Regions from separate parts of the Kocuria turfanensis genome, predicted to be linked through region 2. Evidence: predicted binding sites of a transcription regulator. Region 2 holds the regulator's gene; the other holds the start of a gene.

Region 1 (14,328 bases), on a different contig from region 2:
CGAGGCGACCGCGGCAGTGGAGGAGGCCGGGTCCGTCGCCGATGCCCAGGCCGCCCTGGAGGTGGCTGTGGCCGATCGGGACGCCGCCCAGGCCGAGGCCGAGGCGGCCGCTGCCGCGGTGGCCGAGGCGCAGGTGGCGCTGGAGGCCGCCCAGGTGGAGCCGCAGGCGCTGATCGACGCCCGGGCGGAGGTGGCCGCCGCGGCGGAGGTCCAGGCCGAGGCCCAGGCTGCGTTCGACGCCGCGCAGGCCGAGCTGGACGCCCAGCTGGGCCTGCTGGCTGCGGTCGAGGACGCCGAGACCGCCGTGGCCGATGCCGAGGTGGCCGTGGAGACGGCCGTGGCCGCCGCGATCGAGGCGCAGCTGGCCCTGGACGCCGCCGTCGAGAGCCTCGCTGAGGTCCGCCTGGCCCTGGGCGAGGTCGGGGTTGACGTCGAGGAGCTGGAAGCTCTCTTCGACGCAGCCCTGGTTGCCTGCGCCGGCCCGGGTGCCGGCATCGACGTCGATGTGGACGAGGGCCTGGTCACCGGCCCCTCTACCTCCCCGGGTGCCCCGTGGTCCCCGGGTACCTCCCCGGTGCACTGGGTGCCCGGCTCCTCCATGGAGACCACCAACCAGGGCATGAACGTCCAGACCGCCGGCACCACCCCCAGCACGACCACCGGTGCCGGTTCCGAGAACCACCTGGGAGTGATCGCGCTGACCGGGGCCGGTCTGCTCGCCGCGACCGGGCTGGTGCTGCGCCGCCGGCACACCACCGGCAGCTAACCACCACGGCGGGTGGGGCGCTTCCGCACCCCACCCGCCACCGTCGTGACCCTCCGGGCGCCGGCCACCCTGGCCGGCGCCCGGAACCACACCACCAGCCCTCGGGGGGGGCACCAGATGGGCCATCAGCACGATCTGCACCGCGACCAGGACGCCACCACCACAGCACTTGGCCAGCGCCGGGGCACACGCACCCTGCCCGCGCTCACCGCCCTGGCCGCCGCCGTGCTGCTCGGGGTCGGCGGATACCTCGGCCTCGGGCCCGCCCCTGACACCGGGGCGACCGAGCCGGCACCAGCAGCCACCCACAGCACCACCCCCAGTCCGACCCGGAGCGATGACCACTCACCGGACGCGCCCACCACAGCGCCCTCCTCCTCACCCAAGCCTTCCCCAGAGCGCTCCGCTACAACACCATCGCCGGTACCGCCCACATCGTCCCCCGCGCCGGGCCGGGCCCAGCCGGCGGCCTCAGCCCCGGTTCACCTCACCGTGCCTGCGGCCGGCATCGACCAGCCGATCCTGCCGCTGGCCCCGAGCACCGCCGAGCTGGCCAACCAGTCGATCGTGCCCCCGATGACCATGGACGCCTACTGGCTGGCCACCTACGGCACCCCCGGAGCCGGGTCCACGAACACCACCTACATCACCGGGCACAGCTGGGAAGGCGCCGACGCCCCCTTCGACCGGCTCAGCACCCACCTGAACCCCGGAGACACCATCACCCTCAGCACCCAGACCGGGGCCATCGACTACACCGTGGACACGGTCACCACCCACGACAAGAACACCCTCAAAAACAGCGACATCTGGCGCATCACCCCGCAACGACTGGTGATCATCAGCTGCTACACCAACGACCCCTGGGGCAAGAACGTCGTCATCACCGCCAGCCCCACCCCTTGACCCATACCTGACCAGTCCCCATACGAGCCCGGACGGGGCAAGCCGACCACCACACCTCTCACCCGTGACGAACACACGGTCACCACCGATCAGCGGTGAACAGGAACAGCCCATGACCGCCTCTACCCCCGATCTTTTCGCCGTCGAGCTGCGCCCCCACACCCCGGCGGAATGGATCGCGACCTACTACCCGCTGATCAAGACCACAGCAGGCAGCAGAGTCGACATCACCACGGTGCTGCACCAACACCGGCTACCCGGTCCGCCACCGAACCACGGAACAGCACGATGGCTAGAAGCACGCGCCGCCGACCCCGACGCACCCTGCTACGCGGACTACCCCACCTGGAAAACCGAACTGGCCGCTGGCTACGCAGCCTCAGTGACCGCTTACCACACTGAGAACACCCAACAACCCTCCCGGCATCTCACCTCCCACACTGCCCTGGGCACGGCCGTCATCCTTCCCGGACAACTCCCGGAATGGATCAACAACGACACGGTGAGCACCGAAGACGAGAACACCTAACCCGATGAAAACAGCAGGCTCGCACCCGAAACCTCTACCCCAGCCCCCTCATTTAAGCCATGCTGTTCCTGTGGCGAAAGGCATCTCCCACACAGAAAGCCGGGCCCTGTGCCCGGCTTTCTGCATGCCCAACATGCCATCATCGAGCCCGCATTGAGCGCCTTTGCTATCACCTTCACCAACCGGATGCCAGCGGCGGAGAGCCACAAACCAGGGAAACGCCCCTTACACCATTTGTGCGACAACCCCCCAGGGGCCGACAAGCACCGATTCCCCCTAGGTACAGGTAGCTGCGGGGCAGGTCAGCCAGCAAAAGTCGGGGCAGTCCCGTTCACGGAATGACGGTGACTTTTCTCGCTCGGAGACCGTGGGCGCAGGACTCGGTCTCGAACTCGACGCGATCGTTCTCGTGGAGCGTGCGGTAGCCCGTGGCGTTGATGGCCGTGAACTCCGTGAACACATCCGGGGAGCCGTCGTCAGGAGTGATGATGCCAAAACCTTTCTCCGGGTTAAACCACTTAACGACGCCCGTAGCCATACCGGTACCTGACTTTCTGAAAGGCAGAGCATCCCCGGCCGGCGGAAACATCACGCGGGGGATTGCTAATGCACAGCAGTTTCTCAGAAAGCAGCGTCTGGGGCTAGAGCCGACGGGCACCATCCCCGCGCCGGGATGATCACCGTGAACCCGGAAGCCCACCGGGGGTAGAGGTGGCCTGCGCAGTGCGGTGCTGGCAAAGCCCGGGCACCGAGTCCTGACCCCGCCATTCGCACCCGGTGGCACGGGCACGATCAGAAGTGCACTTGTCGGTGAGAGCAATGCGGACGGGAAACTGCCAGCAACCGTGCGGCAGTCCCGCCGACGGCCTTGAGGCCCTCGCTTTGAACAACGGCGTGAGCGACCCGTCGTCAATACGTTCTCAGTGCACGGGGAGAAGAGGAGGCGAGTCGGCCCCCCAGCCGGCCTCGCCTCCTCGTACTACTTCCTCCAGCGGCGAGCATCCCTGTGGATCCCCCCGGATCCGGATGCGCTGGGCCTGCTCGAAGGAAACCAGGGCGTCCGGGCGGAAGCACGAAACGTCCTGGCAGGGGCAGGATCACCCGCCAGCAGGAGCTACGGCAAAGCCGTACGTCATGTCAGCACTCAAAATGCAAAGTCATGAGGCTCGGCCGCGAGCACATCGCCTGCGCACCACGCCCGGAGCCTGGATCGTGTGTGGAGTCCATGCTTGGCGGCAGGGGAAGAGCCGGACACTGTGCCCGGCTCTTCGCGTGGGAATGCCTTTCACCACGGGTCCAGTGTGGGGCACAAGGTAGGCCGTGGCTAGAGCTTCCGTGGGGTCCCAGATACGCGGACTGGGGAAGGAGCCGGGCGGCGGTCCAAATCCTCCTGAGTCAAGGCTTGGCGTCGGGGAGGGTGCCGGTGGTGGCCAGTTGCTCGGCCACCTCGCGCAGCTTGAAGTTGGTCCCTGAGCTGACGGTGGTGAGCACCACGAAAGCCTGTTGGGCGGTGATTTTGAACCGCTCCATCAGGATGCCCTTGGCCTGACCGATCAAATCCCGGGTGGCCAACGCCTCGTTGAGGTGTTTGATCTGCTGGGCGTCGGCGAAGGCCACCGCCGCATGCGCGGCCACTAGTGACCCGATCTCTTCGGCCTCTGCGTCGAAGGTGTGGAAGTCGGCCCCGTAGACGTTCAGCGCCCCGAGGTCCTCACCGTTGGTGTAGAGCTGGAAGGCGAGCATCGACTTCGCCCCAGCTTTCAGGGCGGCCGGGGCGAAGGCCGGCCACCGGTCCTCGGCGCGGAAGTCCGGGACGCGGACGATCTTCTCCTCATAGGCCGCGTCCAGACACGGGCCCTGCCCGTACTTTTCCTGGAGCTGGTCCACGGTGGCCGGCAGATCGGAGGACGGGGCGTGGCAGCGGACCGTGCGCCGGGCCTGGGCCACGGAGATCGAGGCATCCACCGCCCCGGGAATCAACTGCAGGGCCGCATGGACCATGGTGGCCAAGGTAGCCTCGAAGTTGTTCTCGCCCTGCATGGTGCGGGCCAGTTCGCCCAGTTGCCCGGCCAGGTCACCGGCGCCCCTCGCGGTGCCTGCTTCGCGGGCAGGACCGTTCACGCCGCGGGAAGTCGTGTCCATCGCCTCAGTGTCCCCCACCGGCGCCCGGTGGTCGTCCTCCTTCTGGGTGCGGGGGTCGTTGTCTTCCAGGCCGGTGTCGGCCTCAGCGGCCTGGCGGGCTTTCCAGTCTCGTAGTTGGGACTGGCCTTCCTGCTTGAGCGCCTTCGCTTGGGCTTCCAGTTCTTTCTCGCGGGCCTGGGCCTGGAGCTGGTGCCGACGGGTGCGGTCCTCGGCGGATTCGGCCTCGTGGTGGCCCATCTATTGGTCCTTCCCACCTTCGGGTTGGTTGATGATCGGCCTGAGGATGAATGCGCTTCGGACCGATCCTGTAGCCAGGATGCCCCCCGCTCATGCCTCCGACCGCAGCAGCCTGCGAAAATGACGAGCAGCTCATCCGGGATGGCGGCCAGGAGTTTTTGGCGGGCGTCGTGGTAGTCCTCCCCCTCGGCCTTGATGTCTTGAGGGATGTCGGGGTGGATGGTGCCCACGATTTTCATGCGGGGGTTCCTGCTTTGTTGAGTTGGATGGGGGCGGTGAGTCCGCACAGGTGGTCCTCGCCTTCGGGGCCGATCATGGTCCAGTCGCCGGTGCGGGTGTAGCCCTCCCGGTGCAGGAAGGCGTCCAGGGCGCGGTGGTCGGTCCACCGCCCGGCCTCGTCGAGGGGGCAGTCCGCGGGGTTCTGTGGGGGCAGCACGCTGTCGGCAACGACGTTGAGCCCGGGGGTGTCCTTTTTCTGCGGTTGGACGCGCATGAGGATCAGCGCGCCTTTCCACAGGTCGGGGTTGGTGTCGTCATAGCCGCAGCGGTCACAGCGCCACTGGATCTCCAGGCGGTTGTAGGGGAACAAGTCGGTCATCAGATCAAGGCTCATGGGGGTCCTTAGGGGGAGTCGGTCAGCCGAGGCGGGGTGCTAGTCGTGGGGGGTGAGTTGGGTGGCTTCGATGGCCTGGAGGTGGAGGCGGTCTGCGGTGGCCGCGGCCTGGCGGGCCGGGTCCCCGTCTTCGGGGTCGTCGTGCTCGGCGGTGGCCTCTGCGGCCGCGTGCATTTGGTCGGCGTGGTAGGTGGCCAGGGCCTCGGTGAGCACCTGGTAGGTGCTGGGGTCCAGGGTGATGGTGACCTGGCCGGCGGCCGCGGCGGTTTCGATGGTGCGGCGCAGCTCGTCGGCGTGAAGGACCTTCAGCAGCAGGGTCGTGCGGTCCTCGGTGGTGGGGGTGAACTGGCGGTCGTGGGTGAGCAGTTCTTGGTGGGCGGCGTAGTGCTCCAAGGCGTCGGTGAGCACCTCAAAGGTGGTGGGGTCGAGGTCGTAGGTGAGGGTTGGGGTGGTGGTCATGGGTGGCTCCTTCGATCGGTGCGGCCTGCCAGGAGTCAGTGGCGGGGCGTTCGGATGATGAGCTGGGAGACGCGTTGCTGTCCGATGCCCAGCAGGGCTGCGATGGCTTTCTGGCTCATGCCACTGCGGCTGAGGGCGGTGACGGCTTCACGCGCTTCGGTGGCCGCGTCCTCGGTGAGCTTTCGTGCTTGCTCGGCCTTGTCTTGGGACTGCTTCCAGTCGGTCACGGCTGCGCGCTGGTCGTCCGTAAGGTCGGGGCGGTCGGGGGTCACGGGGCTCCTTGGTGGTAGGTCGCGGTCACGAGTGATCGTGTGGGGGTGGAGTTGGCCGGCGGCGCGGGGGTCAGGATTCCTCAGGGCTGTTGTAGCCCTGTGAACTGATGCGGGACTGGGCTTCCTCCAGCAGCGCTCCGATTTTCGCGGCGTGGCGGGCGGCCTCACGGATGAGCGCGGCCGCGGCCGCCGCGTTCTCGGTGGGGCTTCCGTTGTGGTCGTAGACGTCGTGGGTTTCCAGGGATCGCATGAGCCCACCAGCTACCTGGTTGAGGGCCTGGTGCATGCCGTAGCCGGCAGCAGTCTTGAGATTCCCGAGGACGTCGTAGACGACAGGTGCGGACAGGGAGGCCACGTTAATCGTGGCGTGGTTGATCGCGCGCACAGCCTCGTAGGCGGTATCGGCCTCACGGACGACGAGGGGCCGGTCATCGGTATCGTTGTCGTACACGGGAACTCCTTGGGGTTGTGGGCCGATGGTGTCAGCGTAGGGCCCGGAGCGGATGGCCCCGGCGGGGCCGGCGTGGTGAGGTTAGGCCGGGGTGATGTAGAGAACCACGGCGGTGGGGGCGGTGTCGTCGGCGGCTACCAGCACGGTCCAGCGGGCGTGTTGGAGGCCGCCGGTGCGGATCGTCCAGGTGGTACCCATGCTCAGTGCCCGATCGCCCTCGGTGAGAGCGGTCAGAGCAGCTGTGAGGGCGTCCACGACGGCGCGCACGCCCTTCTCGGTGTCGCTGTGCTGGGCGAGGGCGCAGGCGCGGTGGTGGGCGTCTGCGGCCATCACGACGCGAAAGCCGCCGGCCAGTCCGGCTTTCTGTGCGGTGGCAGTGACGTCCACGGGGGCGCTGGTGGCGGGTGTGTAGGTGATGGACATGGCGGGGGCTTCCTTGTGTCCGTGGGGGTCTGCGGTGTCCGGGGTGGTGGGGACGTGTATCCCGGCAGGGATGCCGCTTCCCTGCCGGGTTGCGCCGGCTCAGCCGGTCAGCACGTGGGGCAGGGTCATGAGCTTGTCGGGGCGGTAGCCGGACCAGTGGTCCACTTCGGTGCCGTGCTCGTTGTGCACGACGGTCACCGGGGCGCGCTGGTGGCCCAGTGCGCGCACGTAGTCCAGGGCTCCGGGTTCGGCGGCGAGGTCGACGGCGCGGAAGTCGAGGCCCTTCTTGTCCATTGAGCGGGCGGCGGCCGCGCAGTCGGTGCAGCCGGGGGCGGTGTAGAGGGTGGCGGTACGCATCGGGGGGTCTCCTGGTGGATCGGGCGGGGGCACAGGGGGAGGGCTCGAGCCCTCCCCCCGGGGTGGTGGGTGGATCAGGCGTCGGCCGCCTCGGGGTCCTCGGTGGGGTCCAGGGCCTCGGCCAGGGTGTGCGCGGTGGCCAGGACGTTGGCGGCGGTGGCCTTGATGGTCTCGGAGTCAGTCTTGCTCCATCCGGCGACGTAGCCCACGGAGTAGGCGGCGGTGTCCAGGCCGAAGATCCCGGCGACGATGTAGGCCACGGATTCGGCCTCGGTCTCTTTGATGCCGCGGTGGGCGATGTACTCGGCGTGATCCTGATCGGCGTGCAGGACGACGTGGGCGGCCTCGTGGATGGCGGTCTTGGCGGCCTGGGCGGGCGAGACGTTGGCTTCCACGACGACACGACGGGTGCCGTCGGTGGTGGTGTAGCCGTTGGCCTCCCCGGGGATGGCCTCGCGGGTGACGCTCCAGCCGATGCCTTCCAGGTAGGCGGCAGTGCGGGCGAAGAGCCCGGCCTCGTCGGCGCCCTCCAGGCGGCGGGACGGGTGGGCCGGGGTCTCGACGCCTTCAATGGGGTCGGTCTGGGAAATGTCGAACACGGAGAGAATCGGGAAAATGGTGATCTTCTTTTCTTCCTCCACTCCGGTCTGCTCGTTTTTCTCAGTGATCTTCTTGGAGCTGTAGCCGAAAATTTTGATGGACTTCTCGCCCTTGCGGACCTGGCGGCCCTTGGCCTGCCACTGGCGGAAGCCGGCGACCTGGGTCGCGTGCGGGCACTGGGCGGTGATCAGCAGGACGTTGTTGATGCTGAAATTGTGGAAGCTGGCGGCGTAGTCCAGGAACTTCTGCCACTCCCCCGAGGTCGCCAGCGCCTCGACCTGGTTGGCCAGCTTCTCATGCAGGGCCTTGGCCTCGACCTGACGCTGCTCGGCGGTCTTGCGGGTCTTGTTCTTGGTGGTCATTGGTTTTCCCTTTCTTGTTCCCGGCCTTTCTTATAGTTCTATACTAGTTCCCCCGCGTAAATGTGGCAAGCTATTTTTCTGACTTTGTTGATTTCTTGGTGCGGCGCGTCCGGTATTTATTCAACCTATTGGCGCGAGGCGCCCCGCGCCTGCGGTCGCGCGCTGGGGGCCCCTTTGGCGCTCTGGGACGGGTGGGTGCTGGGGGTGGGCCCTGGGCCCTTTCGGGAGTCTCCACGCGCCGCCAGTAGCTCGGTGCGCGGCCCCGACCCGGCACCTCATCCCGTCGCCTGTCCTTGGAAGAAAGAACCCGACCCACTGCCGCTGATGCAGCCGGAGAACCGCAGTCCGACGACCATGGGAAACTCCCCCGTTGCCCTTTCCTGCGATGGCCAGGCATAGAGAAAGGCCGACCCGTGCTTACACGGGCCGGCCTTCGCCCAGGTTCACCTCGTTGATCAATGTGCCTATACGTCTATGTGTCATATAGGCACCATGCCATTTAGTCATTTAGACACGTAGGCATCTTGACACATGGGCACCATGACGCAATGTGTTTACTGACTGCGTGGGCGTCCCGGGCTGAGGACTCCGGGGCCCGTGAACTCCTCCACGCCGTACTTGGTGTGCAGATCATCGAGGGAGGTGGAGAGTAATCCGGTGATCCAGTCGGACCAGGAGACTCCGGGGCCGGCGTCGATGACGTAGGCCCTTTTCAGTTCGGTGAGCAGTGGCTTCGGCACCGTCACGCGAAGGCGGTCACGTTGCTCAGCGGTCGATGTACGCTGCGGCTGCGTTTCGGATTGGTGTGCTGGCTCGGGAGTCGGAGCGGGCTTCTCATGCTCCAGTGCCGTGGGGGCGATAGGGTCTGCGCCGCTGCGGCGACGACGGGAAGCCTTGGGCGCATGCTGGGTGGGCATCGTGGGATCTCCTAGGCGGTGAGGCTCCGGTAGTGACGGTCATAGAGTTCAACGATTGGCTTGGCGTCAGCACCCATCTGGCTCAGGGATACTCCGGCCTGAATGGCTCGGCTGATGATGACGCGCTGGGGCACCGGAGGGTCTAGCAGTAGGTCCCCGAATTGTTCGGCCAAGGACAGCCGCCAGTGCCGATCTTCGATGACGTTGGATCGCCACTTGTTGACCAGCACCGCGGAGAGCGTCACGGGCACTTGGTAGTGCTGTCGGACCCGGGCCACGCTTTCTTCGATTTCCACGAGAGCGTCGGCAGAGAAAAGGGTGGGCTCAGTGACGGCCAGAACGCGATCTGCGGCTGCCAATGCAGCCAGGGTGAGGGCTCCAATATTGGGTGGGCAGTCGATGAGCACGACGTCATAGCCGGCGGCGACCTCGCTGGCCTGAATGGCATCGTGCAGCAGTTTCACCCTGGCGGGGGTGCGCGGATTCTGGGTGAGGTCCCGCTCTACGGCGGCAAGGTCCCGATCCACGGTCGGGGCCAGGTCCAACCCGGACCATGCGGTGGACACGATGACGTCAGCTAGTGGAGCGGGTCCCTCTTCTGTCAGCACATCAGCGGTGATGGGCTGACCTTCGGGTATGTCCTGGTCATAAAGGGTGCGGGTGAGGTTGCCCTGGGGGTCTAGGTCGATAGCGAGGACTCGGGCGCCGGCGCGGCTGCCGGCGTGGGCCAGGTTGGCGGTGGTCGTTGTCTTACCGACCCCGCCCTTCTGTTGAGCTACTGCGATGGTGAGCGGAGGAGCCATACCAGAGCCGCCTTTCTATTGATGCCTTCATGACACATAGGCATGATGCCTATGTACCGCTATCTCTACCACCTTATGTCATCGTGCCTTTATGTCACATAGGCACTGACCGGTCGGGAAGTGTCTTTGTGGTCGCGTGCTGGGGTGAGGCTGTCCACAACGGCCGGAATGCGGGGTGGGCTTCCGATGGAAAGATGCTGGCCGTTGTGGGCACGGGGAAGCGGGCTCAATCCACGGTGGTGCGGTCGGTGGTGGGCGCTCAGCTGACCGTGCGTAGCTCTGCCCAGTCGGTGGTGTAGCTGGGGGAAAGGTCGGCCTGACGGTTGCGCCACGGGGCGGGGGAGTGGGTGCCGAGCTGGCCCAGGGCAAGGGTGGCGCTGCCGAAGCGGCGGTTCACGGCGTCGATCAGCTCACCGAGGGGTGCTGGTTGTTCGATCACCCCGGGCAGGAGGGGCACGGCACCCTCGGCGGCGAGGTCCATGCAGAGGATGCCGGCGCGCATGTACTGCATGCCGTGCAGCAGCTTCGGCGCCAGTGCGGCTCGGGCGGCGGCCACCAGGGGGGCCGGCTCGTTGGTGGGCGCGGCGAGGCGCACGTGTGCGGAGACGTTGTGGGTGGGTCCGGGCCGGTGCGGGGAGGTGCTGGCGAACACGGTGAAGCGCCCAGCGATCTCGCCTTCTTTGCGCAGCCGGCGGGAGGCGCGTTGGGCGAACTCGGCCACGGCCTGGCCCACGATCTCGGGGTCCCAGATGGGGTCGGGAAAGGACCGGCTCACCAGGATTTGTTGCTTGCTGGCTACTTCTTCTTCGATCGGGATAGCCGGATAACCGTTGAGCTCCAGGACGGTGCGCATCTGCACGATGGAGAACTTGTGCCGGATGGCCACCGGGTCGGCATCGCGCAGATCGGCGATGGTCTCGATACCCATCGCCTCCAGGCGTTTCGCCAGCCGCCCGGCGATGCCCCAGACCTCGGTGACGGGCAGGGCCGCCATGAGCCGGTCCCAGTACCCCTCGGGGGCCTGGTCCCAGTGCACCACCCCACCGGTGGCGGACAGCTTCTTGGCGGTCTCGGTGGCGATCTTGGCTCGCGTCTTGGAGCTGGCGATCCCGATGCTCACGGGCAGCCCGACGTTGCGGGCCACGGTGGCTTGCAGTCGGCGGGCCCACCGGACCTGCTCGGCCGGGGTGCCCTCGGGCGGGAGCAGGAAGCATTCGTCGATGGAGTACACCTCCTGCCCCAGTGCGTGGCGGGCTAGCAGCAGCATCACCCGCTCCGACAGGTCGGCGTAGAGCTGGTAGTTGGAGGAGCGTTTGATCAGCCCCCAGCGGGCGGCGTCGGCGCGCAGCTGGAACCAGGGGTCGCCCATCTTGATGCCCAGGGCTTTGGCTTCGGGGGAGCGGGCGACGACGCAGCCGTCGTTGTTGGAAAGCACCACCAGGGGCTTACCCGCTAGGGAGGGCTCGAACAGGGCCTCGCAGGAGGCATAGAAGTTGTTGACGTCCACCAGGGCAATCACGGGTTACCCCCTTGTTTGGCCCGGCTAGTGCAGTTTCCGGGAATGGACGTGGTGGATTGAGTAGGTCACCACACCCCATACCTGGAGCTGGGTCATCGAGGGAATCGTGATGTCGGGATAGGCCGGGTTCTCCGCGTGGAGGACCACGCCGTGGTCGTGGACGTGCAGGCGTTTGACGGTGAACTCGTCGTCGTAGACGGCGATCACCACATCACCGTGTTTGGGGGTGATGGATCGGTCCACGAGGATTTCGTCGCCGTGGTAGATCCCGGCTCCTTCCATGGAGTCTCCGGTGACCCGGAATGCGTAGGTGGAGGTGACGTCTCTGATCAGGACCTCGTTGAGGTCGATCCGGCCGTCGTCGAAGCTGTCCTGGGCAGGGGAGGGGAAGCCAGCCGGGACGCGGACCAGGACCGCAGAGACCAGCACGGGGCGGTCAATGGTGAGCGGAACTGGGTGTCTCATGCCGCCAGGATAGAACACATATTCGACAGTCAGACCAACATATGCGTTTGGTTCGCACACATATACGGTTTGACTAGTGCTGACGGGGCGGATTCTGCCCCGCCCACCGGACACGCCAAGAGGCCCGGCTACGGAGCCGAGGCAGGCGCACCAGCCGTCTCGTTCTGGCCGGCGGCGATCTGGGCGGCCCAGCGCTGCCGGAACGGCCGACGGGGACCAGGGGCCGGGGAGGACCCGGGAATGGCCGCGGCGGCCGCCGTGCGGGCCGCCCAGCGTTCGGCGGCTGCCCGTGCTGCTGCCCGGCGCTGGGCGGCCTCGGCGGCGACCCGCTGGTCCCGCGACCGCATCGGGGTGCCGTCGAAGTGGGTCCAGGCGCGCATCCGGGCGCCCAACCAGGCTCCCGGGTTGTCGATGCCCTCCACGGTGAGAAAGCCGTAGCGGGTGCCCTCGGGGCTCCAGTCCAGAGCCGTGAGCACGTCGGCGATGGTCCATCCGGCCTGGAAGAACGGGCGGCACACGCTCACGACGTGGGCGGTGGTGAGCTGGCGCAGCACGATGGCTTCGTGCTGGAGCTCCAGGGCGGCCGCTCGCTGAGTCTCCTTCCGTGCCCGACGGGTCACCCGCTCTGTCAAAGGCTCTGTCGTCGCATGACGGGGCCACAGCGGGGCTGTACGACGGTTCAGGGCGGCGACCACCTCGCGCCGCTGCGCGGCGCGCTTTCGGCTGGGTCGCGGCGTAGCCGCGTCCTTCGGGGAAAGCTCTTCGCGCGCGTGCGGGGAAAGACTCTCCCACTTCGTGGGGACCGGGGTGTCAGTTAGTTCCACAGGCTCACCTGCCGGCTGGGCGGTGTTGTGGATGAGGGCGTAGACGGGGGCTTCGCCCTGGGTGCGGCCGGTGGCGGCCGGGGTGCGGGCTGCGCTGCGGCCGGTGGCCACCACGGCCAGCAGCCCGCAGTCGCGCAGGTGGCGGATCACCCGCGCCACGGTGGAGCGGGAGCGGTCGATCTTCTCCGCGACCCAGTCCCAGGTCGTGCGCCAGGTGCGCGAGGCGGGGTCCTGCTGGCGGCAGATGATCTCCACCACGGCCAGCAGGTTCGCCCGGGCATCGGCACGGATCAACTCCAGGCTGGGGTGCTCCAGCACGGCCCGGCGCCAGGCGGCGACGTGCTTGGCGAGCTGGCAGCCCTTGGGCACCGCCCGCAGCACGACGGCCTTGGAACGCTCGTGCTCCACCCGCACACGACGAGTACGCGACGGGAACTTTTGGGGGTGCTGACGTTCTGGCAGGTCAGCGGCCAACGTCACGTCGGCGGCACGAAGCCGGGAGGACTCCACATGGTGACGCGTCTCGGCTACACTAGGGGGCACAACAGTCCCCTGGTATTGGGTTCATGACAGATTCGATTCAGTTAGCTGTTGAACCAGCTGTCCCCGGTCGCCAAACTAGCGACAGCTGATTGACTTAGACGGCCCGCCCACCACGGCGGGCCGTCAGTCATTTAATGGTCAAGAGGTAGTTGGTCCTTGTCCTGGTTCTGCCGGTCGTCAATCAGGTTCGGCAGCCCATAGTCACGATCAACCAGAGCACCCACATAGTCAGCCTGGGATAGGCCCAGCGCAGCTGCCCGCTCCGCCACGCGGCGGTGCTGAGCAGGCTTCACGCGCATGTTGAGTGCGACGCGTTGCCCGAACAGCTTGGGGGGTGTGTACTCCTTCATGTGCTCACCATCTCACACTGCTTTTGCTAGCGCTAGGAAGCCGCTGGGCGTGTCCCGTTGCTGCCTGGCAGCCGCATCCACTCCATTGGAACCATGACGAGTCCAGCTCCCTTGCGCCGCGCCTCGTCCCTTGATTAGGGGACACCTGTGGATTGGCACTTATCCGCGAGAGCCCCCGGATACAGCGACCTTCCCCCTAGCGTGGGGCGATACCGCGACCCCCGGGGAGCAATTGGGGCAGTCGCATTTGCATACATATCATCGAGGCTGGGCCGGTACAGAGTGGCGGTCCAGCCGAGCGAGGCCGGGAAGGGGCTCGCGGAAGGATGATCAAGATGGCTTGCCGCCAGCAGTTAAGCCGACGCTTCCCCCAGGGCATAGGCACCCAAGGCGCTATACAGCTCTTGCACTCGCGCCTCGTTGAGGCTGTAGAGCATAGGCCGGCCACGGCCAGGAATCACCGCAGCATGTACCACTCCAAGATCTTGGAGTTCGCGCAGTTGGGTGCTGAGGGTATCTACACCCAATCCGGTGCGCTCAACGATTTCTCCGCGGCGGCCCGGCCCGTTTTTGAGCGCACGGATGATCGACAGTCGAACGGTATTGCCGAACACTATGGCGGCCTGGGCCACAAGTGGGGACTGGCCTTCGGGGCGCACTACGGCGGGCATGTTGTTCATCTTGTCTGAACTCCGTCTCTAATCCCAAGCGGATTGCCCTCACGTGGGGACATGGCTCTACTGCGTTGGAGAGAACTTATTATGTGATTAATGGACATGGAATGTCTTAT
Region 2 (14,328 bases):
CCGCCAGGCTCAGGGCGATCGGGCCCCATCCGCACCCGACGTCCAGTAGCTCCGGACCGGCCGGATCGGGAACATTTCGGAGCAGCACGGACGTTCCCTTGTCGAGACCTCGCGGACTGAAGACGCCGTTGGAGGTCTGCAGGACGACCTCCCGCCCGCGCAGGGCCACGGTCACCGGGCGGCGCACCTCCGGCACCGAGGGATCCTCCGAGAAGTAGTGCTCGGTCCCCGGGTTCGGGGCCGCCGGGCCGGCGGCGGGATCGGGGGAGTCGGAACGCCGTGTCATAGACGTTCATGCTACCGACCGCGCGGACCCGGCCCGCTCCGCGCAGCCACCCGCCCGCGGCCCCGCTCGTCGGAGACCGCGACTAGAATTCCAACCACCACATCCTTTCCGAAAGGAACCATGACCCAGTCTCACCACACCCCTGCCGACCACAGCACCGCGTCTCCCGCGGTGGAGGCCGACAACGGCCTGAGCCGGCAGGACCTCGAGGACGTCGTCGAGCGCGTCCTCTCCCGGGCCCGGGCCCGGGAGGCCGACGCCGGAGAGCGCGCCGACCGCCGGTCCGAGGACTCCGGGGCCGCCGGGAGCGGCCTCCTGACCGGCCGCGCCCGCGAACTGGCCGACAGCGGCCAGGAGCACTCGCAGCACGACGGCGAGCAGCAGGACCTCGACGAGCGCCGCGCCCTGCGCCGGGTCGGGGGCCTGTCCACCGAGCTCGAGGACGTCACGGAGCTCGAGTACCGCCAGCTGCGCCTCGAGCGCGTGGTCCTGGCCGGGCTCTGGACCGAGGGCACGCTCGAGGAGGCGGAGAACTCCCTGCGGGAGCTCGCCGCGCTCGCCGAGACCGCCGGCTCCGAGGTGCTGGACGGCATCGTCCAGCGCCGGCTCAAGCCCGACCCCGCCACGTTCCTGGGCTCCGGCAAGGCCAAGGAGCTGCGCGACATCGTCGCCGCCACCGGCGCCGACACCGTCATCGTGGACTCCGAGCTGGCCCCGTCCCAGCGGCGCGGGCTGGAGGACGTCGTCAAGGTCAAGGTCATCGACCGCACCGGTCTGATCCTCGACATCTTCGCCCAGCACGCCAAGTCCAAGGAGGGCAAGGCGCAGGTCGAGCTCGCCCAGCTCGAGTACCTGCTCCCGCGCCTGCGCGGCTGGGGCGAGTCCCTGTCCCGCCAGGCCGGTGGCCGTGCGGCCGCCGGTGAGGGCATCGGCTCCCGCGGGCCCGGTGAGACCAAGATCGAGCTGGACCGCCGCCGGATCCGCACGCGGATGGCCAAGCTGCGCCGCGAGATCGCCGCCATGAAGCCGGCCCGGGAGACCAAGCGGCTCAACCGCCGCCGCAACTCGGTGCCCTCCGTGGCGATCGCCGGCTACACCAACGCGGGCAAGTCCTCGCTGCTCAACCGGCTCACGGACGCCGGGGTGCTCGTGGAGAACGCGCTGTTCGCGACCCTGGACCCCACGGTCCGCCGCGCGCAGACCCCGGACGGGATCGGCTACACGCTCTCGGACACGGTCGGCTTCGTGCGGTCCCTGCCGACCCAGCTCGTGGAGGCGTTCCGCTCCACGCTGGAGGAGGTCGCCGACGCCGACCTCATCCTGCACGTGGTGGACGCCTCCCACCCGGACCCCGAGGGCCAGATCCGGGCGGTGCGCCAGGTGTTCACCGACATCGACGCGCAGAACATCCCGGAGATCATCGTGCTCAACAAGGTCGACGCCGCGGACCCCTTCGTGGTCGAGCGGATCCGGCAGCGCGAGCGCAACGTCGTGGTGGTCTCCGCCCGCACCGGGGAGGGCCTCGACGCGCTGCGGGAGCGGATCAGCGAGTCCATCCCGCGCCCGGAGACGGTGCTGGACCTGCTGGTCCCGTACCAGCGCGGCGACGTCGTCAGCCGGCTGCACGACTGGGACGCGGAGATCCTGCGCACCGAGCACCTGCCCGAGGGCACGCACCTGCTGGTGAAGGTCCGCGAGGACCTGGCGGCCGAGCTCGCGGAGTTCGCCCCGGAGCACGCGCCCGGCTTCGGCGCCGAGAGCGCCTGAGCCGGTGCCCGCAGCATTCGTCGACGAGTCCGGGCGGGACGTCTCCGGCACCCGGCCGGAGACCCTGCCCGGGGCCCAGGACGCCCTGGGCCTGCTCGACACCGCCGTCACGGCGATGGGCGGGCAGGTCCGGGACGGGCAGCGGCTGATGACCGCCAAGGTCGCGGAGGCCCTCGACCGCGGCCGGCACCTGCTGGTCCAGGCCGGCACCGGCACCGGCAAGTCCCTCGCCTACCTGGCCCCGCTCGTGGCGCACGCCCAGCACGCGGACAAGCCGGTGGTGGTGGCCACCGCGACCCTCGCCCTGCAGTCGCAGATCGTGGGCCGGGACGTCCCCCGCCTGCTGGCCGCCCTGGAGGGGGAGCTCGAGCGCGAGGTCGACGTCGCCCTGCTCAAGGGCCGCAGCAACTACGCCTGCCTGCACAAGCTCGAGGGCGGCTACCCGTCCGAGGACGACCCCGGCGCGCTCTTCGCCCTGCCCGACGCCGCCCCGCACCCCGGCGCCGCGCAGCCGGAGGCCACCGAGCAGCCCGGCCGGCTGGGCCAGGAGGTCCAGCGCCTGCGGGAGTGGGCGCGCGCCACGGACACCGGTGACCGCGACGAACTGCTCCCGGGCGTGAGCGACAAGGCGTGGCGCCAGGTCTCCGTGACCGCCAAGGAGTGCCTGGGCCGCAGCTGCCCCCTGGTCGAGCAGTGCTTCGCCGAGCTCGCCAAGCAGCGGGCCGGGGAGGCGGACATCGTGATCACCAACCACGCCCTGCTCGCGATCAACGCGTTCGAGGGCATCACGGTCCTGCCCGAGCACGACGTCGTGGTGATCGACGAGGCCCACGAGCTGCAGGACCGGGTCACTGGGGCGGTCACCGGCCAGCTCTCCGCCGCCATGGTGCGCGCGGCGGCCGCCTCCGCGCGCAAGCACACCGCCGCGAACCCCGACTCCCTCACCGCCGGTGCCGCCAACCTGGAGGCCGCGCTGCTGGGCGCGCCCGCCGAGCTGCTGCACCGGGGCCTCGACGACGCCCAGGCGGCGGCCGTGACCCAGATCCGGGACGCCGCCCGCACGGTGATGAGCGAGTCCAAGGGCGGCTCCGGGGGCGAGAAGGACGGGGACGCCGGACGGCAGATGGCCCGCTCGCGCGTCAGCGACGTGCTCGAGCTGGCCGAGCGCATCCTCGCCGCCGCAGACTCCCGCGAGGTGCTGTGGATCTCGCGGCAGGGCGGGTGGGAGCCCGGCCGCGGGTACGTCCCCGCCGAGGACACCGACCCGGCCACCCTGCACGTCGCGCCGCTGTCGGTGGCCGGGACCCTGCGGGAGGGCCTCTTCGACGGCCGCACCGTGGTGCTGACCTCGGCGACACTGTCCGTCGGCTCCTCCTTCGACGCCCCCGCCGGGGCCCTCGGGCTGCGCGGCGAGGGCGCCCCGCGCTGGGAGGGCGTGGACGTGGGCAGCCCCTTCGACTACCCGAAACAGGGGATCCTCTACCTCGCCAAGCACCTGGAGAAGCCGGGCCGGCGCCTGACCGAGGCCCAGCTGGAGGAGATGCTCGCCCTGCTCGAGGCCTCGCGCGGCGGGGCGCTGGGCCTGTTCTCCTCCCGCCGGGCGGCGGAGGAGGCCGCGGAGGCCCTGCGCGGGCGCACCGACCTGCCGATCCTCTGCCAGGGGGAGTCCTCGCTGGCGGGACTCGTCCAGGAGTTCACCGACGACCCCGCCACGAGCCTCTTCGGCACGATGAGCCTGTGGCAGGGCGTCGACGTCCCGGGGGCCTCGTGCCGGCTGGTGATGATCGACCGGATCCCGTTCCCGCGCCCGGACGACCCGCTGTCCACGGCCCGCAGCCGGGCGGCCGAGCGGGCGGGGGGCAACGGCTTCATGTCCGTCTCGGCGACGCACGCGGCCGTGCGGCTGGCCCAGGGGGCCGGCCGGCTCATCCGCGCCGGCGGGGACCGCGGCGTCGTGGCGATCCTGGACTCCCGCATCGCCACGGCCCGCTACGGGGGGTTCCTGCGGGGGTCCCTGCCGCCGCTGTGGACCACCACGGACCGCTCGGTGGTGCTCGGGGCCCTGACGCGCCTGGCGACGGCCTGACCCGGTCAGGACACGGCACGGGGCCCGGCCGATCGGCCGGCGAGTGCCGGACGGCGGGTGTCAGAGGCTGCGCAGCACCGAGACGACCTTGCCCATCACCGTGGCGTGGTCCCCGAGGATGGGCTCGTAGCGCGTGTTCTGCGGGAGCAGCCAGGTGTGCCCGTCGCGCTGGCGGAAGGTCTTCACCGTGGCCTCGTCGTCGAGCAGGGCGGCCACGATGTCCCCGTTGTCGGCCGCGCTCTGCCGGCGGACCACGACCCAGTCGCCGTCGCAGATGGCCGCGTCGATCATCGAGTCGCCCTTGACCCGCAGCATGAACAGCTCGCCGTGGCCGACCAGCTGGCGGGGCAGCGCCAGCACGTCCTCCACGTCCTGCTCGGCGGTGATCGGCCCGCCGGCGGCGATGTGCCCCACCAGGGGCACCATCGTCACGTCCGCGGAGGTGGACAGCTCCGCCACCCCGCCCGGTGCACCGGCGCGCGGGCCGCGGGGCGCGTCCGCCGGCTCGTGCGGGGCCTCCGGGGTCTCCGGGGCGGCCGCGTCGCGCAGCTGCAGGGGCGTGAGCACCTCCATCGCCCGGGGGCGCTTCGGGTCCCGGCGCAGGTAGCCCAGCTTCTCGAGCTGGGAGAGCTGGTGGGTGACGCTGGAGAGCGAGGCCAGGCCCACGAGGTCGCCGATCTCGCGCATCGACGGCGGATATCCGTGCTCGGCGATGGAGCGCTGGATGGCCTCGAGGATGGTGCGCTGGCGCACGCTGAGACCCCGGCCGCGGGGGCGGCCGCCGGACCGCGCGGCCCGGGGGCGGGACTCCTCGGGGGTGGGGGGCTGAGCCATGGGAGCGTCGTCCTTTCGCGTCCGGCTGGTGGTGCCTCCGGTGCGCGCCGGCCCCGTTCCGATGTCGGACCCGGGTGCTTCGATGGGTCCAGCCAGCAGGGAGCCGGGGGAAGTCGGAACGCGTGCCGGCCCGAGGCCCGAACGTGCTCCCAGCCTAGGCGACACGCCGTGTGTCTTCAAACATATGTACGACCCGGTGTCGACAGCCTTCGCAGACGCGTGCTAGACATGGGTCATCGGTATTCGAAAGTATGTTCGATCGCATGCAGGCCCGGACGGGCCGCCGGTCGGACCGGTGTTCGAGATCGCCCGCCCCGTGCGGGAACGTCAAGGAGTTCATGTCATGAGTGCCAGTGCCACCCTCAGCGCCGTCGTCGCGCGCCGCCCCCGATCCCTCGGCGGCCCGGCCCGCGCGGCTCGCCGGGCCCGCCCGTCGGCAGGGACCTCCCGCGCTCCGCTGGTGCTGACCCGGCGGGGCCGCCTGGTCCTGCTGGGCCTGCCCGTCCTGGCCGGCTCCGCGGCCCTGGTGGTGCTGGCCGTGATCTTCCTCGTCCCGTCCACGGCCACGGCCACCAGCGAGCCCGTCGCGGGCGCCGGGACGGAGCAGGCCACGGTGCACCCGGGGCAGAGCCTGTGGGACCTGGCCGTGCTGGCCGACCCGGAGCGCGACCCGCGGGACGTCATGGACGAGATCGTGGAGCTCAACGACCTCGACAGCTCCGTCCTCCAGGCGGGCCAGCTCCTGGAGGTCCCCGCCGCCTGAACGGCGGCCCGTCCCGCCGGGACGGCCCCCGGGCACCCCGTCCCGGCGCCGCGCTCGGCATCGGTAGGGTCGGGGGCATGAGCACCGGAGCCCTCCACCCGCGTCCCGACCGCGGGAACCCGCCGCCCCCCCGTGTCCGCCCGTGAGCCCCGGCGGCCTCCCCGGACCCGGGCGAGCACCGTCTGGCCGCTGCTGGGTGCCGCGATCTGCAGCGAGGTGGCCGCCTCACTGGCCCTGAAGGCGGCCCTGGGGCACCCCGGCTGGTACCTGCTCGTGGTCACCGGATACAGCGCCGCGTTCGTGTTCCTCGCGGCGGTGCTGCGCCGCGGTCTGCCCGTCGGCGTGGCCTACGGCATCTGGGCGGCGACGGGCGTGACGCTCACCGCCCTCCTGGCGGCCCTGGTCTTCGGGGAGGCGCTGACCCTGCTGGTGCTCGCCGGCATCGTCCTGGTCGTCGCCGGGGTGCTGTGCGTGGAGGTCGGCGCCCACCGGGCCGCCCGGGACGGCGGCGCCTGATGGCCTGGCTCTACCTGACCGGGGCGATCCTCACCGAGGTCGCCGCCACCCTGTCCCTGCGGGTCGCCGCGGAGGGCCGCAGACGCTGGTACGCCGCCGTGGTGACCGGCTACCTGCTCGCGTTCACGCTGCTCGCCCTGGCCCTGCGCCACGGGCTGGGGCTGGGCGTGGCCTACGGCATCTGGGCCGCCGCGGGCGTGGCGCTCACCGCGGTCGCGGGCCGCCTGTTCTTCGGTGAGCCCCTGAGCCGGGTCATGGTGCTGGGCATCGCGCTCATCATGGGCGGAGTCCTGCTGATCGAGCTCGGCGCCGCCCACTGACCCACCCACTGACCCGCCCGCCCCGCCCCGGCCCGCGGGCGGGCACCGGGGGCAGGTCTAAACTGTTCGGGTGACGCAGAACCTGGACCGACTCAACGCCCTCCCGCTGCGCGACGACCTGCGCGGCAAGGCCCCCTACGGCGCCCCGCAGCTGGACGTCGCCGTGGCCCTCAACACCAACGAGAACACCCACCCGGTCCCGGCGGACGTGCACACCGCGATCGTGGAGGAGGTCACCGCGGCGGCCTGGACCCTCAACCGGTACCCGGACCGGGAGTTCACGGCCCTGCGGGAGGAGCTCGCCGCGTACCTGGGCCACGGGCTGGGGGCGGAGAACCTCTGGGCGGCCAACGGCTCCAACGAGATCCTGCAGCAGATCCTGCAGGCCTTCGGCGGTCCCGGGCGCTCCCTGCTCACCTTCGTCCCGACCTACTCCATGTACCCGCTGCTGGCCGCGGGCACGCACACCGGTTTCGTGGCGGGGGAGCGGTCCGCGGACTTCGGGCTCACCGCGGAGTCGGCGGCCGAGCAGGTCCGCCGGCACCGCCCCGACGTCGTCTTCCTCTGCTCGCCCAACAACCCGACAGGCACGGCCCTGGACGAGGACGTCGTCACGGCCGTGTACGAGGCCGGTGAGCCCCACCGGGCCGTCGTGGTCGTGGACGAGGCCTACGCGGAGTTCTCCCACGGGGGCACGGGCACCGCGCTGTCCCTGCTGGCGGGCCGGCCCCGCCTGATCGTCAGCCGCACCATGAGCAAGGCCTTCGCGCTCGCCGGCGCCCGGCTGGGCTACTTCGCCGCGGCCCCCGAGGTCGCGGACGCGATCCGCCTCGTGCGCCTGCCCTACCACCTCTCGGCCGTCACCCAGGCGACCGCCCTGGCCGCCCTGCGCCACTCGGAGGCGCTGCTGGCCAATGTCGAGGACATCAAGCGCCAGCGGGACCGCATCGTCGAGGAGCTGCGCCGGCTCGGGCTCGCACCGGCGGCGTCGGACTCCAACTTCGTGTTCTTCGGCGGGATGCCGGACTCGCGGGCCATGTGGCAGGCGCTGCTCGAGGACGGGGTGCTCGTGCGCGACGTCGGGATCCCCGGCCACCTGCGGGTCACCGCCGGCACGGAGGAGGAGACCACCGCCTTCCTGACCAGCATGGAGCGGATCGTCTCCGCCGGCTGAGACCCCGCGAGCCGGGGCCTCCCGTCCCGGATAGCATGGAGGCAGACAACCACCGGGCCCGACGCCCCGCCCGCCCGGGGCGGCCCGGGCCACCCCGCGGCCCGTCGACGGCCGCGCCGCGCCCGCGAGGAGTTCCACCCGCATGACCGACCAGAGCCCCACCGGCACCCGTGCCCCCCGCCGCGCCTCCCTGGAGCGGCGCACGAGCGAGTCCTCGGTGTCCGTCGAGATCGACCTCGACGGCACGGGCGCCAACGACATCGACACCTCGGTGCCCTTCTACGACCACATGCTCACCGCCCTGTCGAAGCACTCCCTGATCGACATGCGGATCCGGGCCACCGGCGACACCCACATCGACGTCCACCACACGGTCGAGGACACGGCCATCGTCCTCGGGGACGCCCTGCGGCAGGCTCTGGGCGACAAGGCCGGCATCCGCCGCTTCGGCGAGGCCACCGTCCCGCTGGACGAGGCCCTGGCCAACGCCGTGGTGGACATCTCCGGGCGCCCCTACGCGGTGCACACCGGGGAGCCCGAGGGGCAGCAGTACCACCTCATCGGCGGGCACTTCACCGGCTCGATGGTCCAGCACGTCTTCGAGTCCCTGGCCCACCACGCCGGGATCTGCCTGCACATCACGCTGCTGGCCGGCCGGGACCCGCACCACATCGCCGAGGCACAGTTCAAGGCCCTGGCCCGGGCCCTGCGCCAGGCCGTGGAGCCCGACCCCCGGGTCAGCGGCATCCCCTCGACCAAGGGCGCCCTGTGAGCGCGGAAGGAGATCGCATGCCGGAGCAGTCCGCGCGGCCGGAGCCGGCCGCCCGCCCCACCGTCACGGTCCTCGACTACGGCGCGGGCAACGTCCGCTCGGCCGTGCGCGCCCTCGAGGCCGCCGGAGCGGACGTGGTGCTCAGCGCCGACCCGCAGGCCGTCCTGGACGCGGACGGGCTCGTGGTCCCGGGCGTCGGCGCCTTCGCCGCGGTGATGGAGGGCCTGCGCTCCGTCGACGGCCTGCGCCTGATCGGCCGCCGACTCGCCGGCGGGCGCCCCGTGCTGGGCATCTGCGTGGGCCTGCAGGTCCTGTTCGAGTCCGGCGTCGAGCACGGCCAGGAGACCGAGGGCATGGGCGAGTGGCCCGGCGTCGTCGAGCGGCTGAAGGCCGACGTGGTCCCGCACATGGGCTGGAACACCGTCGAGCCGCCCGAGGGATCGGTGCTGTTCCGGGGCATCGAGGACGAGCGGTTCTACTTCGTGCACTCCTACGGGGTGCAGGAGTGGGACTTCCCGCAGAACATCCTGAAGATGAAGCCGCCGCAGGTCACCTGGTCCGAGCACGGGGGACGGTTCGTCGCCGCCGTGGAGAACGGGGCGCTGTGCGCCACGCAGTTCCACCCGGAGAAGTCCTCCGAGGCCGGCATCCAGCTGCTGCGCAACTGGCTGGGCACCCTCCCGCGGACCGGCCGGCTGGACCACCTCAAGGCCGGGGACCCCCTGGGCGGGGACACCCTGGCCGGGCGCCCGACCCTCCAGCAGGAGGGCGACGCCGCGTGAGCGCCGCCGTCGTCGTGATGGTCCTCGGCGCCTTCGTCGCCGGCGGCGCCATCTCCTTCCACCGGCAGAGGATGCCGGCCTGGACGGTGGTGGCCCTGGCCCTGGTCGCCGCCGGGCTCATCGGCTACGGCTGGTACTCCTGGTTCCAGGCCCGCTGAGCCCGCCCGTCCCGCACGTCCCCGACCCGGAGCGGCTCCCCGAGCAGCTCCACCACCCGAGCAGCCCCGGACGGCCCCGCGCCGCCCGGGAGCCCGAGAAGGAAGAGATCCCATGCCCCTGAGCGAGACCCCCCGCCTGCAGCTGCTGCCCGCCGTCGACGTCGCCGACGGCCAGGCCGTGCGCCTGGTCCAGGGCGAGGCCGGCTCCGAGACCGGCTACGGCGACCCCCTGGAGGCCGCGCTCGCCTGGCAGGAGGCCGGGGCGGAGTGGATCCACCTCGTGGACCTCGACGCCGCCTTCGGCCGCGGGGACAACATCGAGGTGCTGCGCCGCGTCGCGGCCGAGCTGGAGCTGAAGGTCGAGATGTCCGGCGGCATCCGGGACGACGCCTCGCTGGAGCGGGCCCTGTCCCTGGACCCGGCCCGGATCAACCTCGGCACCGCCGCCCTGGAGAACCCCGAGTGGACCGGGAAGGTGATCGCCCAGCACGGCGAGGTCATCGCGGTGGGCCTCGACGTGCGCGGCACCACGCTCGCCGCGCGCGGCTGGACCGAGGAGGGCGGTGACCTCTGGGAGGTCCTGGACCGCCTCGAGGAGCACGGCTGCGCCCGGTACGTGGTCACCGACGTCACCAAGGACGGCACCCTCAAGGGCCCCAACCTCGAGCTGCTGAAGGAGGTCGCCACCCGCACGGACAAGCCGGTGGTCGCCTCCGGCGGCATCTCCTCCCTCGACGACCTCGCGGCCCTGCGCACCCTCGTGCCCTCCGGCGTGGAGGGCGCCATCGTGGGCAAGGCCCTCTACGCGGGCCGGTTCACGCTCGGGGAGGCCCTCGACGTGGCGGGCCGTCCGGCGGCGCGGTGACCGAGCGCCGACTCCCCGCCCACATCGCGGCCCAGCTCGCGAGCGCCGGCGGCACGGAGGACACCGGCGGGCAGGCCTGGGCGGGGCGCAACCTGGGGGAGGGCACCAGCCACACCCACCGGTTCCCCGACGACGACGGCGCCGCCGCCGCGGCGGTCCTCGACGCGCTCGCCGGCCTGCGGGCCGGCGCCGGGGACGAGTCGCCGGTGGTCGCCGCCCTGGCCCGCACCCGGGTGTTCGTGCCGGTCGTGGCCGAGGTCTCCTCCTCGACCGTGACCGCCTCCGGGCACGTGGCCGACAAGGAGGCGGACATGGCGCTCGTGTCCCTGCGGGCGGCCGACGGCCGCCCGGTGCTGCCGGTGTTCACGTCCACCGCGGCCCTGGCCGCCTGGCACCCCCAGGCCCGGCCCGTGGCCACCGACGTCCGCCGGGCGGCGGTGGCGGCGGTCAAGGACGGCACCCAGCTGCTCGTGCTCGACCCCGGCGCGGACCTGCCCTTCGTCGTGCGCCGGCCGGCGCTCTGGGCGCTGGCCCAGGGCCGGGCCTGGACGCCCTCCTACCGCAGCCCGGCCGTCGCCGAGGCGGTGCGCCGCTGCGCGGAGGGACTGCCCGGGGTGGCCTCGGCGGGAACCGCGCCCGGCAGCGGCGTCGCGGCCCGGGCCGCGGACGGCACGGTCGTCGACGGCGGAGGAGCCGGCCCGGAGCTGGCGGTCGTGCTCTCCCTGCACGCCGGGCTGGACCGGACGCAGGTGGACGACGTGCTCGCCCGCTTCCAGGCCCGGCTCAGCGTCGAGCCGGCCCTCGCCGAGGACGTGGACTCGATGCAGCTGCGCCTCACGACCGCGGGCTGACCCGGTGTCCCGGATCAGCCCGCGTCGACGTGGTGCCCGGGAGCCCTCTCAGCTCACCGGTCCGGTGAACTTCTCGCCCGGCCCCTGCCCGGGTGCGTCCGGGTAGAGGGAGGCCTCGCGGAAGGCCAGCTGCAGCGTGCGCAGGCCGTCGCGCAGCGGGGCGGCGTGCTGGGACCCGATCTCCGGGGCGGCGGCCGTGACAAAGCCGGCCAGGGCGGTGATGAGCTTGCGCGCCTCGTCCAGGTCCTTGAGCTCGTCCGCGTCCTCGCCGGCGGCCAGGCCGCACTTCACGGCGGCCGCGCTCATCAGGTGGACGGCGGCGGTCGTGATGACCTCGATGGCGGGGACCTCCGCGATGTCGCGCATCTGCTCGTCGACGGCCTGCACCGTCTCCTGCGGGATGTCCTGGCCGGAGCGGGCGGCGTCGTCGTCGAAGCGGAAGGTGTTCTCGGAAGTCATGGTCCAACTCTGCCACACCGCTCCCGCCCGCCGGGCCTATCCTGCAGGGGAGGCCGGCGCCGGCCGGGGAGGAGCGGGACCGCGGTGTGGATCGGGTGGATCGAGTTCGACCTGCTGCTGGGGGACGTGCACTCCCTGAAGGCCAAGCGGTCGCTGGTGCGGCCCCTCGTGGCCGAGCTGCGCCGCCGCTTCCCGGTGAGCGCCGCGGAGGTCGGCCACCTCGACCTGCACCGCCGGGCCCTGGTGGGGGCCGGCGCGGTCGCCGGGGACTCCGCCCACCTCGTCGACGTCCTCGACCAGCTCGAGCGCTTCGTGGCCGCCCGCCCCGAGACGGAGCTGCTCTCGGCACGCCGGGGCCTGCACACGACCGAGGACGAGTGAAGGGGTCGGGGAGGAGCCCGGTTCCCCAACCCCCGGCCGATGGGCTAGACTGTCGGGCAGTGTGCAAGTGGAGGCAACTCCCACCCGCGCCGACCACGGTCGCCGGGTTCGCGACGACATCGTCCGCACGACGGCCCGCCGGGTTTCCCGCGCCGGTGCCGTCACGCAGCGCACCACTTCCGGGTGGTGCGCCGATGAGCCTCCGCTTGCCGACCGCAGCGGGGGCTTTTGCCGTTGCGGACCGCACCGGACCATGAGGTCCCCGGAGACCTCCGGGCGATCACGCAGAACATCAGGAGCACGGCATTAGCGATCCACGTATCAATGACAGAATCCGAGTCCCCGAAGTCCGTCTCGTCGGACCCGCAGGCGAGCAGGTCGGCATCGTCCGCGTCGAGGACGCACTGAGGCTGGCCCGCGAATCGGATCTCGATCTGGTCGAGGTGGCGCCCAACGCCAAGCCGCCGGTGGCCAAGCTCATGGACTTCGGCAAGTACAAGTACGAGGCCGCGGTCAAGGCCCGGGAGTCGCGCAAGAACCAGACGAACACGGTCCTCAAGGAGGTCCGGTTCCGGCTCAAGATCGACACCCACGACTACGAGACCAAGGTCGGCCACGCCAAGCGCTTCCTCGGCGCCGGCGACAAGGTCAAGGCCATGATCCAGTTCCGCGGCCGTGAGCAGCAGCGCCCCGAGATGGGCGTGCGCCTGCTCGAGCGCTTCGCGAACGACGTCGCCGAGGTCGGCGCGGTCGAGTCGAGCCCCCGGGTCGACGGACGCAACATGGTCATGGTCGTGGGCCCGCTGAAGAACAAGGCCGAGGCCAAGGCCGAGGCGCGCCGCCAGAAGCAGCGCGAGGAGGCCCGGGCCGAGAACGACCGGAAGGCCAAGGAGAAGGTCGACACCTCCTCCGCCGAGCCCGTGACCCAGTCGATCGGGGACGCGTTCCCGGCCGAGCTGCGCGAGCAGGCCGCCCGGACCGAGGAGCCGGCGCAGCAGACCGCGCCGGAGCCCGAGGCGCAGCAGGCCGCGCCGGAGCCCGAGGTCCAGGAGGCGGCACCTGCCGCCCCCGCGGCCACGGAGCAGGAGGCGGCTCCCGCCGCCCCCGCGGAGACGGCGCCGCGTCCCGCGGCACCGGCGGCGCCGAAGGCCGCGGTCCCCCAGGCGCCGCGGCCGGCGCCCAAGGCCCCGCGGCCCGGCCCGAGGCCGGGCGCCAAGCCCGGTCCGCGGGCCTGAGCGGGCAGCAGGACCTTCCGCGCGAGCGGAGCAGAACTGACAACGCCCTGTGGGCGCAGCCGGTCCCGGCTGCGCCCGGGGGGCACCGTTGAGGTGCGACGGACGTCGTCGTGCCCTCCGGTGGCCACCACCGGAAGAGACGCAAGGAGAACGGCCCACATGCCGAAGATGAAGACCCACAGCGGGGCGAAGAAGCGCTTCAAGCTCACCGGTACCGGCAAGGTGAAGCGCCAGCAGGCCAACCGCCGCCACTACCTGGAGCACAAGTCCTCCCGCCTGACCCGCCGCCTGGCCTCCGACCAGATCGTCACCCCCGGCGAGGCCAAGGTCATCAAGAAGATGCTGGGCAAGTAACCCCCATCGCATCCGCAGGGGAGCCCGCCTCCCCGCCCCGCACAGATTTGACCTCCCGGCCGATCGGCCGGGACCGAAGTGAAGGAGTACACACGTGGCACGTGTGAAGCGGGCGGTCAACGCCCACAAGAAGCGCCGGGAAATCCTCGAGCAGGCCTCCGGCTACCGCGGCCAGCGCTCGCGCCTCTACCGCAAGGCGAAGGAGCAGGTCACCCACTCGTTCGTCTACAGCTACAACGACCGCCGCAAGCGCAAGGGCGACTTCCGCCGGCTGTGGATCCAGCGCATCAACGCCGCTGCCCGCGCCAACGGCCTGACCTACAACCGCTTCATCCAGGGTCTGAAGGCCGCCGAGGTGGAGGTCGACCGCCGCATGCTCGCCGAGCTGGCCGTCAACGACCAGCAGGCCTTCGCCGGGCTGGTCGAGATCGCCAAGAACGCCCTGCCGGAGGACACCTCCGCGCCGCGCGAAGCCGCAGCCTGACCCCGTCGGAGCTGTGAACCTCACGGAGCGCCTGGCCGACCGGCCGATGTCCAACCCCCGAGCCGATCGGGTGCGGGACGTCGCGGGACTGGCCGGGCGCTCCGCGCGTTCCAAGCGCGGGCTGTTCCTCGCCGAGGGGCCGCAGAACGCCCGGGAGGCCCTCGCCCGGCACCTGGAGTCCCCGTGCGTGGACGCCGTCTACGTCACCGAGGACGCGCTGGCGCAGCACCCGGACGTCACC

What was found. Region 2 encodes LexA, which represses DNA repair genes until DNA is damaged. Its sites were predicted from a motif close to TCGAACANNTGTTCGA; they were not measured.
Region 1: AYX06_RS18800 (LexA family protein) is a predicted target of LexA. The motif match lies at 11,832-11,847, and genes of this name have one in related genera.

The regions. Positions count from the first base shown of each region.
Region 1 is NZ_CP014483.1:55,071-69,398, forward strand. It holds gene AYX06_RS20045 (hypothetical protein) at 1-766, shown strand, start outside; gene AYX06_RS18740 (class F sortase) at 884-1,672, shown strand; gene AYX06_RS20050 (hypothetical protein) at 1,785-2,201, shown strand; gene AYX06_RS18745 (cold-shock protein) at 2,533-2,790, opposite strand; gene AYX06_RS18750 (GAF and ANTAR domain-containing protein) at 3,597-4,580, opposite strand; gene AYX06_RS18755 (hypothetical protein) at 4,816-5,193, opposite strand; gene AYX06_RS18760 (hypothetical protein) at 5,233-5,652, opposite strand; gene AYX06_RS18765 (sigma-70 family RNA polymerase sigma factor) at 5,688-5,924, opposite strand; gene AYX06_RS18770 (hypothetical protein) at 5,995-6,375, opposite strand; gene AYX06_RS18775 (hypothetical protein) at 6,457-6,798, opposite strand; gene AYX06_RS18780 (glutaredoxin domain-containing protein) at 6,898-7,155, opposite strand; gene AYX06_RS18785 (ArdC-like ssDNA-binding domain-containing protein) at 7,230-8,117, opposite strand; gene AYX06_RS18790 (ParA family protein) at 9,046-9,837, opposite strand; gene AYX06_RS18795 (Y-family DNA polymerase) at 10,097-11,356, opposite strand; gene AYX06_RS18800 (LexA family protein) at 11,381-11,821, opposite strand; gene AYX06_RS18805 (hypothetical protein) at 11,950-13,053, opposite strand; gene AYX06_RS18810 (hypothetical protein) at 13,320-13,538, opposite strand; gene AYX06_RS20990 (hypothetical protein) at 13,892-14,083, opposite strand; gene AYX06_RS20660 (hypothetical protein) at 14,006-14,227, shown strand.
Region 2 is NZ_CP014480.1:3,698,499-3,712,826, forward strand. It holds gene AYX06_RS16850 (class I SAM-dependent methyltransferase) at 1-286, opposite strand, end outside; gene hflX (GTPase HflX) at 407-2,053, shown strand; gene AYX06_RS16860 (ATP-dependent DNA helicase) at 2,058-4,139, shown strand; gene lexA (transcriptional repressor LexA) at 4,200-4,892, opposite strand; gene AYX06_RS16870 (LysM peptidoglycan-binding domain-containing protein) at 5,317-5,736, shown strand; gene AYX06_RS16875 (DMT family transporter) at 5,869-6,252, shown strand; gene AYX06_RS16880 (DMT family transporter) at 6,252-6,572, shown strand; gene AYX06_RS16885 (histidinol-phosphate transaminase) at 6,643-7,746, shown strand; gene hisB (imidazoleglycerol-phosphate dehydratase HisB) at 7,889-8,518, shown strand; gene hisH (imidazole glycerol phosphate synthase subunit HisH) at 8,536-9,300, shown strand; gene AYX06_RS20295 (hypothetical protein) at 9,297-9,458, shown strand; gene priA (bifunctional 1-(5-phosphoribosyl)-5-((5-phosphoribosylamino)methylideneamino)imidazole-4-carboxamide isomerase/phosphoribosylanthranilate isomerase PriA) at 9,571-10,323, shown strand; gene AYX06_RS16905 (SseB family protein) at 10,320-11,174, shown strand; gene AYX06_RS16910 (DUF1844 domain-containing protein) at 11,223-11,633, opposite strand; gene AYX06_RS16915 (DUF503 domain-containing protein) at 11,718-12,014, shown strand; gene infC (translation initiation factor IF-3) at 12,335-13,249, shown strand; gene rpmI (50S ribosomal protein L35) at 13,409-13,603, shown strand; gene rplT (50S ribosomal protein L20) at 13,698-14,087, shown strand; gene AYX06_RS16935 (TrmH family RNA methyltransferase) at 14,101-14,328, shown strand, end outside.